2 regions of the Pseudomonas sp. OIL-1 genome follow, and region 1 is predicted to be linked to the other one. Evidence: predicted binding sites of a transcription regulator. Region 1 holds the regulator's gene; the other holds the start of a gene.
The links. The regulator FliA, encoded in region 1, starts transcription of late flagellar genes. The targets are predictions, from matches to a motif close to CTAAAGTTTNNNNNNNNNNNGCCGNTAA.

Region 1 (4,424 bases):
GGTGCTGAAGTCTGCCTATCATCATTACAAATCCTGCGGACTGTCCGGTTGTATTCTGACCAAGATCGACGAGGCAGCCACGCTGGGCGAGTCACTGGGTCTGGCTATGGAACAAGCTTTGCCGGTAGCCTATATGGCAGATGGCCAGCGTATTCCGGATGATATTTGCCAGGCGGTAGGCCACAAGCTGGTCAGTCGTGCGGTGAGCATGGCCAGTAATGCTGGCGAAGCGCCTGCCGATGAGGCAATGGGCAATGTCTTTGCAGGTATACTGCACGCAGGTTGAAGAGGCGGGGATCAGCTGCATTTCGCCTCAAAGGTGCGATCCAGCAAGCGAACCGCAAGAGCGTGCTGTCGACGAATGCACTGCAGCATGGGCGGCGCGGTTTTTACAGATTTGCGAGGGTCTGTTGCCGTTTCATCGCGGCCGCGACGGAGGCCCGTTTGGTGCAGAACAAGGCGCGAGGAATGAAGTTTGTTCAACACATCCATGTGTTTCACCCCTTCAGGGCTTACGCGCAAAAGCGCTCCAGGCGTTTTTGTGGTTGTTCCAAATGAGTGACGAGTAACGCAGTGCTGCGGCAAACGGGTCCCGTCCCTTCGGGTGGGGCCGCCTAGGTTGCGCGTCAAATGACGCCATGCGGCGTTGCGGGACTTGGCAAGGGAACAACCATTACCTGCGTCCCGCGCCTTGCGGATCGCCGCCCGGCCTTGCGCCATTTGACAAGCAACGCGGCTCGCGATGAAACGGCAACAGACCCTAAAACGAATTCTTATTACAAGGTAATCCACACAGATGGGCAGCAATCATCCGGTTCAGGTTATCGCGGTCACCGGCGGCAAGGGCGGGATCGGCAAAACCAACGTATCCGTCAACCTCAGCATGGCGCTGGCGGCGTTGGGGCGTCGGGTCGTACTGCTCGACGCCGACCTTGGCCTCGCCAACGTGGACGTGCTGTTGGGTATCAAGCCCAAGGCTACGCTCGCGGACGTGCTTGATGGCAAATGCGACTTGCGAGACGTGCTGATCGACGGCCCCGGTGGCATCCGCATTGTCCCCGCTGCCTCGGGTGCAGCGCGTATGGTCAACCTGAACCAGCAGCAGCACGCCGGCCTTATCCAGGCGTTCAGCGACATTGGCGACAATATCGATGTGTTGATTGTCGACACCGCCGCCGGGATAGGCGACTCGGTCGTGAGCTTCGTGCGTGCTGCCCAGGAAGTTCTTGTCGTGGTATGCGACGAACCTACCTCGATCACCGACGCCTACGCCTTGATCAAGTTGCTCAATCGCGATCACGGCATGACCCGCTTCCGCGTGCTGGCTAACATGGTCAATACGCCGCAGGAAGGCCGCACCGTTTTTGCCAAACTGACCAAGGTCACGGACCGTTTCCTGGATGTGGCGCTGCAATACGTCGGCGCGGTGCCCTACGACGAATCGGTGCGCAAAGCGGTGCAGAAACAGCGCGCGGTTTTTGACGCCTTTCCGCGTAGCAAGGCCTCGCTGGCCATTCGCGGCATTGCGCAGAAAATTGATTCCTGGCCGCTGCCGGTCAATCCTCGGGGCCATCTCGAATTCTTTGTTGAGCGCCTGGTCCAGCATTCGGGGGCAGAGTCATGATCGCGTCCGCCAGTGGAGCCTATATGTACAACCGTACCCAACTTGCAGCGGGTCAGCAGGATCTGTTGGTCGAGCAGTTTGCTCCCCTGGTCAAGCGCATTGCCTATCACCTGCTCGGGCGCTTGCCGTCCAGCGTCCAGGTGGAAGATCTGATGCAGGCCGGCATGATCGGTCTGCTCGAGGCCTCGCGCAAATTCGATCATTCCAAGGGTGCCAGCTTTGAAACCTACGCCGGTATCCGCATTCGTGGTGCCATGCTGGATGAGGTTCGCAAGGGCGACTGGGCGCCTCGGTCGGTCCACCGCAATACGCGTATGGTCAGTGATGCCATTCGCGCGGTGGAAGCCAGGCTTGGTCGCGACGCTAAAGATCAGGAGGTTGCGGCCGAACTAGAGATGAGCCTTGAGGATTACTACGCGATTCTGGGCGACACGGCCGGCAGCAAACTGTTCAGCTTCGAGGATCTGCTCGAGTCCGGCGCGGCGGCGGATGTCCACGCTGAAGGTGAACCTCAGGGCGAGCTGCTGGATGAGCGGTTTCGTGGCGCGCTGGTCGAGGCCATCGAAGGCCTTCCTGAGCGTGAGCGACTGGTGCTTTCCCTGTATTACGACGAAGAGCTGAACCTCAAGGAGATCGGCGCGGTGCTGGGTGTGAGCGAGTCGAGGGTGAGCCAGCTGCACACGCAGTGCGCAGCCCGGCTGCGGGCACGTCTGGTTGCCTGGAAGAACGAATATTGATAGTCGGATCTCTGGTCCGGCTATATAGCGACGGTGCCTGAGTTGCCCGCTGGCTGAGCAGCTTCGGTACACTGCGCGCGTTTTACTTGCTGAGTCATTCTGGCTCGGAGACATGAATTTAGCAGAGTGCGAACCTGCACTTTTATCTGGTTTGTACGGAGGTCTACTTGGACAAGAATATGAAAATTCTGATCGTCGACGATTTCTCGACGATGAGGCGCATCATCAAGAACCTACTGCGTGACCTCGGGTTCACCAATACCGCGGAGGCCGACGATGGCAACACCGCGTTGCCGATGTTGCAGAGCGGTAATTTCGACTTTCTGGTCACTGACTGGAATATGCCGGGTATGAGTGGAATTGATCTGCTCAGAGCTGTCCGGGCCGACGACCGTCTGAAGCATCTTCCGGTGTTGATGGTCACTGCTGAAGCCAAGCGCGATCAGATTATCGAGGCCGCGCAAGCAGGCGTGAGTGGCTACGTGGTGAAGCCTTTCACCGCCCAGGCGCTCAAAGAAAAAATCGAAAAGATTTTCGAACGCGTCCAGCCGAAATAATCAACCGGGGTATCAGAAGATGGCTTTAAGCAAGGATCCCGGCCAGGCGACTGCTCAGCAATTTGAACATTCCCTCAAGGAGCATGCTCTGCAGCTCGTTGATCACCTTGAGAGTGGTAACTTCAGCGAAGCAGTACTGGTGGTGCACTCAATCAATCAGGCCCGTGACCGCGGGCTCTACCACGAGGTCGGGCAGCTTACCCGGGCGTTACACAACGCTATCGTGAATTTCCAGATCGATACATCCCACGCGCTCGGCGATGGCGGCGAAGCCTCGAAGATTTCCGACGCCTCGGACCGTCTTGATTATGTCGTGCAGCTCACCGACAAGGCCGCCAATCGCACCATGGACCTGGTGGAAAGCAGTACGCCCTTCGTTGCCGAAATCGGTGAAGAAGCTGCCGCGCTGCGCCTCGAATGGGCGCGTCTGCAGCGCAGGGAAATGGCTGCCGATGAGTTCCGTGACCTGTCCCGACGCATTGGAGAATTTCTGACCAAGACCGAGCAGTCCGCGACAACAGTTTCGACACATCTGAACGACATCATGATCGCTCAGGATTATCAGGACCTGACTGGTCAGGTCATCAAGCGTGTGACCACGCTGGTTCACGATGTCGAGGAAAGTCTGGTGAGTCTGGTGCGCATGGCAGGGCAGGTCGATCGCCTTGCTGGCATCGAGCATGGCGACGGCGTGAAGCCGAAAAAAGCACCAGAAAAAGGTGAAGGTCCGCAGATTCATGCCGATATAAGGGAAGACGTAGTGTCTGGACAAGACGAAGTTGATGATCTTCTGTCCAGTCTTGGTTTTTAAGGGAGTACATGCATGAGTTTCGACGCGGATGAGGAAATCCTTCAGGACTTTCTGGTGGAAGCCGGAGAGATCCTGGAGCAGTTGTCCGAGCAGTTGGTAGAACTGGAAAACCGTCCGGACGACGCCGATTTGCTCAACGCGATCTTTCGCGGCTTTCACACGGTAAAAGGCGGGGCGGGTTTCCTCCAGCTGGACGCGCTGGTTGGCTGCTGCCATATCGCAGAGAACGTTTTCGATATCCTGCGCAAGGGCGAACGTTCGGTTACCTCCGAATTGATGGACGTCGTCCTGCAGGCGCTCGATTCAGTCAACAGCATGTTTGCCGAGGTGCGTGAAGGCGAGGCGCCCACGCCGGCCGAGCCGGCGTTGCTTGAGGCGCTGGCCTTGTTGGCGAAACCCGCTGCGGCGAGCCCGAGCCCTGATCCTGTCACGTCGAATCAGGCTGTTGAAGCGACTGCCGTGAATGTCCCGGAAGCGGCGGGCGGCGAAGGCGACATCACCGACGACGAGTTCGAGAAACTTCTGGATGCGTTACAGGCAGAGCCCTCTGCTGAGGCCGTTGAATCCGCTTTGCCCGTGTCTGCCGGCAATGCGGATACAGGCAGTAGCGATAGCGATAGCGATGAGATAACGGACGAAGAGTTTGAAGCGTTGCTTGATCAACTGCACGGCGCCGGTAAACCGCCCGTTGCGGC
Region 2 (4,424 bases), 330 kb from region 1:
CGATCTGGTGGATTCCCCCGGCATCCGCGAATTCGGCCTTACGCATATTTCCCACGACGAGCTACTGGAAGGCTTTATCGAATTCCGACCGTTTCTCGGCCATTGCAAATTCCGCGATTGTCAGCATCTGCACGAGCCCGGCTGCGCCTTGCTTGCCGCGGTCGAGCGCGGGGAGATTTCATCAACACGCATGCGCAGTTACCGCTACATCCTTTCGGGCATCACCAATCCGTGAGCACCGCTGGCGCTTCCTTCGGGAAACGCCTGCAGTTTCTAGGGCTCACCCAGTCTTCTGAGCGAACCGGGATCGTCGAATAAATTGGCAGGTCGCGTCTGCGGCGCTGATTCCGGCTGGGCGGGCGCCGGCGCGACGGTTCCCTGCCCCTCGCTAACATCCTCGAACCGCCCTGGCACGCTTGGCACAGCGTTGATCAAGGGCGCATCGTTAGGGACAGCGTCAGGCTCAGCCTGATCGGTTGTGCCTTCGAGCAGCTGCGCTTCAGCCCGCTTATTGAGCACCACGATATCGATCCTGCGATTGATCGGATTGGTTGGATCGTTCCGATCGAACAGTGCCGAGTCAGCGTAACCCACTACGCGCGCGACCTGACTTTCAGGATACCCTGCCACGACCAGCGTGCGACGCGCTGCGTTGGCCCGCTCGGCGGACAGCTCCCAGTTGCCGTAGCTCAGGCGACCGCTGAAAGGTTTGGCGTCGGTATGCCCGCCGATACTGATTTTCTTCGGCACGCTGGAAATGGTGTCAGCCAGCGCCAGCAGAATGTCTTCAAAATAGGACTGTAACTGCGGGCTGCCGCTGGCAAACATGGGCCTATTTTCCGCATCGACAATCTGGATGCGTAATCCATCCTGAGTGATCTCCAGCAAGATCTGATCCTTGAAGCGCTGAAGCACCGGCTCAGCATCGATCTTGTTTTGCAGCTCCTGCAGCAGAACATCCAGCTCTTGCTGTTCAGCCATCTCGGCCAGGTCAGCGATGGTTTCGTTATCCAGTTGCAGGGGCGCTTCAACCTGCTCAGGCAAATCATTCAAGGTCTTCTGCGGGGCCACAGTCGGCGACCCGCCCAGGTCAATCGCGTACGGACTGCCGCCCTCCGAGAAACCGATCGGATCGTTGAAGTAACCTGACACCATCGCCCGTTGGCCCGGCGTCGCCACCGTGACCAGCCACATAACCAGAAAGAACGCCATCATCGCTACCGCAAAATCGGCGAAAGCTATTTTCCAGGATCCGCCATGATGAGCTGCTGCCTTGCGGCTGATACGTTTGACAATAATCGGTTGATCGTTAGCCATCTCAGCGGCCCTTCACCGACTCTTCCAGCTCAAGGAAACTCGGCCGGTGCTCGGACAGCAAGGACTTGCGGCCAAATTCCACCGCCAACGCGGGCGGCAAACCCTGGGCACTGGCGACCAGGCACATTTTCACCGCCTCGTAGGTGTTAGCCTCTTCGGTAGCGTCGTGTTCCATTGCCGCGGCGAAAGGGCCAACGAAGCCATAGGCGGCCAGGATCCCCAGGAAGGTGCCGACCAGCGCCGTGGCTACCTTTTCTCCGATCTGCGCATTGTCCGCATCTCCAAGAATGCCCATGGTGACCACGATGCCCAACACTGCAGCCACGATACCGAAACCCGGCAAGGCGTCCGCCACGCGAGTCACTGCATGGGATGGCGTCTGCAGCTCTTCGGTGAGGCTGGAAATCTCGACGTCGAACAGGGCTTCAAGCTCATGCGGAGCCATATTGCCGGTGGACATGATGCGTAAATAGTCACAGATGAAAGCAATCATGCGGTCATCCTTCAGGATTGCCGGATATTTGGTGAATATCGGACTCTCGTGCGGCTCCTCAATATCCGCCTCGATGGCCATCATCCCCTCCCGACGGGACTTGTTGAGAATTTCATACAGCAACCCGAGTACATCAAGAAAGTAAGGTTTGCCGAAGCGGTGCCCAAACAGAATCTGCGGCACCTTGGCGAAGGTATTGCGGACCGTCGCCATACTGTTGGCAACGAGGAAAGCGCCCAGCGCCGCCCCGCCAATAATCAGGATTTCAAACGGATGCCACAGCGCCGCCACCTGCCCGTCGGACAACACGAACCCGCCCAAGACACTGACGATAACGACAAGAAACCCTGCAATTTTCAACATAAACGCGTGAGACCCGGACAAGAAAATGGACGTGCTTGGCAGCCGCCTTTGGGCGGCACTACTCTAGTGATCAGGTTATAGTGACGACCATTCGGACCTTCAGGTTACGATGAGCAAGTGCAAACGAAGCGCTGGTTGCCACGAAGACTTTATCGGCAACGCGGCTCAAACCCTGAGTACAATGATGCTCGAATTTTGTAACGCCCCTCGGTCCGCTTCGATTGAACAGTGCCCGCGAACCGGCACAATAGACACCCTGGATGAATATCGATCAGGAATCATACATGTCGCACCCCTGTTTACCCTTGCTGATCGAACCGGATCAGCTCCCGGCACAACTGAATCCGGCGGCGTACCGCCTCGTCGACCTACGTAAGCTAGAGGAGTACCAGGCCGGCCATATAGCTGGAGCAGTCCCGGTGGTGCCGTCAGAAATAACCGCTCCGCCGCCGACACCCGGCTTACTACCTGCTCAGGAGCGACTGGAACAATTGTTCGGCCGGCTAGGCCACCATCCGGATCTGCACTATATCGTCTATGACGATGAAGGCGGCGGCTGGGCTGGCCGCTTCATCTGGTTGCTCGATTCGATCGGTCATAAGCATTATTCCTACCTCAACGGTGGCCTGAAGGCCTGGACCGCAGAAGACAGACCACTGGTTAGCACCTCGGAAGCCCCCGAGCCCACCCAGCCACGGATCAGGCTCAACCACGATCACACTATCGATCTGGCAACACTCGTCCGGGAGCAGCAAGGCTCTGACCGAATAATCTGGGACGCGCGTTCGCCTGAAGAACACCGGGGCCAGAAAGTACTTGCCGCCCGCGGCGGACATATCCCTGGCGCGATCAATTTTGAATGGACTGCGGGGATGGATCCGCAGCGCGGACTGAGGCTACGCACCGATCTCGCGGACAAACTCGCCGAGCTGGGTATTACCCCCGACAAGGAGATTGTCACTCACTGCCAAACCCATCACCGCTCCGGATTCACTTACCTGGCGGCCAAGATTCTCGGTTATCCGCGAGTCAAAGCCTACGCAGGTTCGTGGTCGGAATGGGGCAATCATCCCAACGCCCCTATCGAAAGCTAAGGACTTATCAATGCAAGATCGTCTTTTCATCATTCTGCAGTACCTGCTGCCTCAGCACTTGCTATCACGCGCTGCCGGCGGCCTGGCCAATTGCACCTGGCCGTGGGTCAAAAATCCGTTTATCACCTGGTTCGTCAAGCGGTATCAGGTAGATATGCGCCAGGCCGTAGAACCCGAACCCACTGCTTACGCCTGCTTCAATGATTTTTTCACACGCGCACTCACGCCCGATGCCCGTCCACTCGACCCTGCATCCGACTCGGTTCTGAGTCCCGCCGATGGCGTGATCAGTCAACTCGGAGCGATAGAGCACGGCCGGATATTCCAGGCAAAAGGTCAAAGCTATAGCGTGCAGGAGTTGGTCGGCGGAAATACCGAGCACGCCAGGTTGTTCCAGGGCGGGCAGTTCGCCACCGTCTACTTGTCGCCGCGCGACTATCACCGGGTCCACATGCCATTGGGCGGCACCCTGCGCGAGATGATCTACGTCCCCGGCGACTTGTTCTCGGTTAACCGCGTCACGGCGGAGAACGTGCCGAGGCTTTTCTCCCGCAATGAGCGTGTGGTCTGTATCTTTGACACGCCAGCCGGACCGATGGGCCTGGTGCTGGTAGGTGCGATGATCGTTGCCTCAGTGGAAACCGTCTGGGCCGGCCTGGTTGCCCCCCACCGACGCCAGCTTCACGCGCGCGATTACAACGAAGCGGCTCCGTCGCTGGATCGCGGTGCAGAGATGGGTCGATTCAAACTTGGCTCGACTGTGATCGTACTCTTCGGCCCGGACAAGGCTGACTGGGACAAGGGCCTGGGCGCTGGAGATTTTGTGCAAATGGGTCAGAAGCTCGGCAAGCAACGCTAGAGGAATGGAAAACTGAGCCGGTCGCCCACCAGCCGTCAGGACTGCGCAAGACGCCGTGAACCCGTCCCTGGGGGCTTGACGAAAACATCCCTGTTTTCAACACTTGCTCCACCCTGACAGCCGGCGGGCTTGGTCGCGCATCGGCGTGAGGCAGAGATTAAAACCGTTTTTCAGATTTTCCTATCAGGCCGCTCCAATGTGTATGCGAAGCAAGGCGACAGGGTTGAGCCGACCGTGCGATGACAGGGAAGTCATCGACGAGCTTACAGGGACGTACTTGCAGCGTGTCGGCGCAGCC

Region 2: the regulator FliA is predicted to act here: its motif matches at 2,323-2,350, upstream of motA (flagellar motor stator protein MotA).

The regions. Positions count from the first base shown of each region.
Region 1 is NZ_CP048629.1:3,806,345-3,810,768, reverse strand. Features, by position in the region: gene flhF (flagellar biosynthesis protein FlhF) at 1-286, shown strand, start outside; gene fleN (flagellar synthesis regulator FleN) at 797-1,624, shown strand; gene G3M63_RS17505 (RNA polymerase sigma factor FliA) at 1,624-2,361, shown strand; gene G3M63_RS17500 (chemotaxis response regulator CheY) at 2,541-2,918, shown strand; gene G3M63_RS17495 (protein phosphatase CheZ) at 2,938-3,729, shown strand; gene G3M63_RS17490 (chemotaxis protein CheA) at 3,742-4,424, shown strand, end outside.
Region 2 is NZ_CP048629.1:4,138,098-4,142,521, forward strand. Features, by position in the region: gene rsgA (small ribosomal subunit biogenesis GTPase RsgA) at 1-235, shown strand, start outside; gene motB (flagellar motor protein MotB) at 274-1,317, opposite strand; gene motA (flagellar motor stator protein MotA) at 1,319-2,173, opposite strand; gene G3M63_RS19070 (rhodanese-like domain-containing protein) at 2,458-3,267, shown strand; gene asd (archaetidylserine decarboxylase) at 3,278-4,126, shown strand.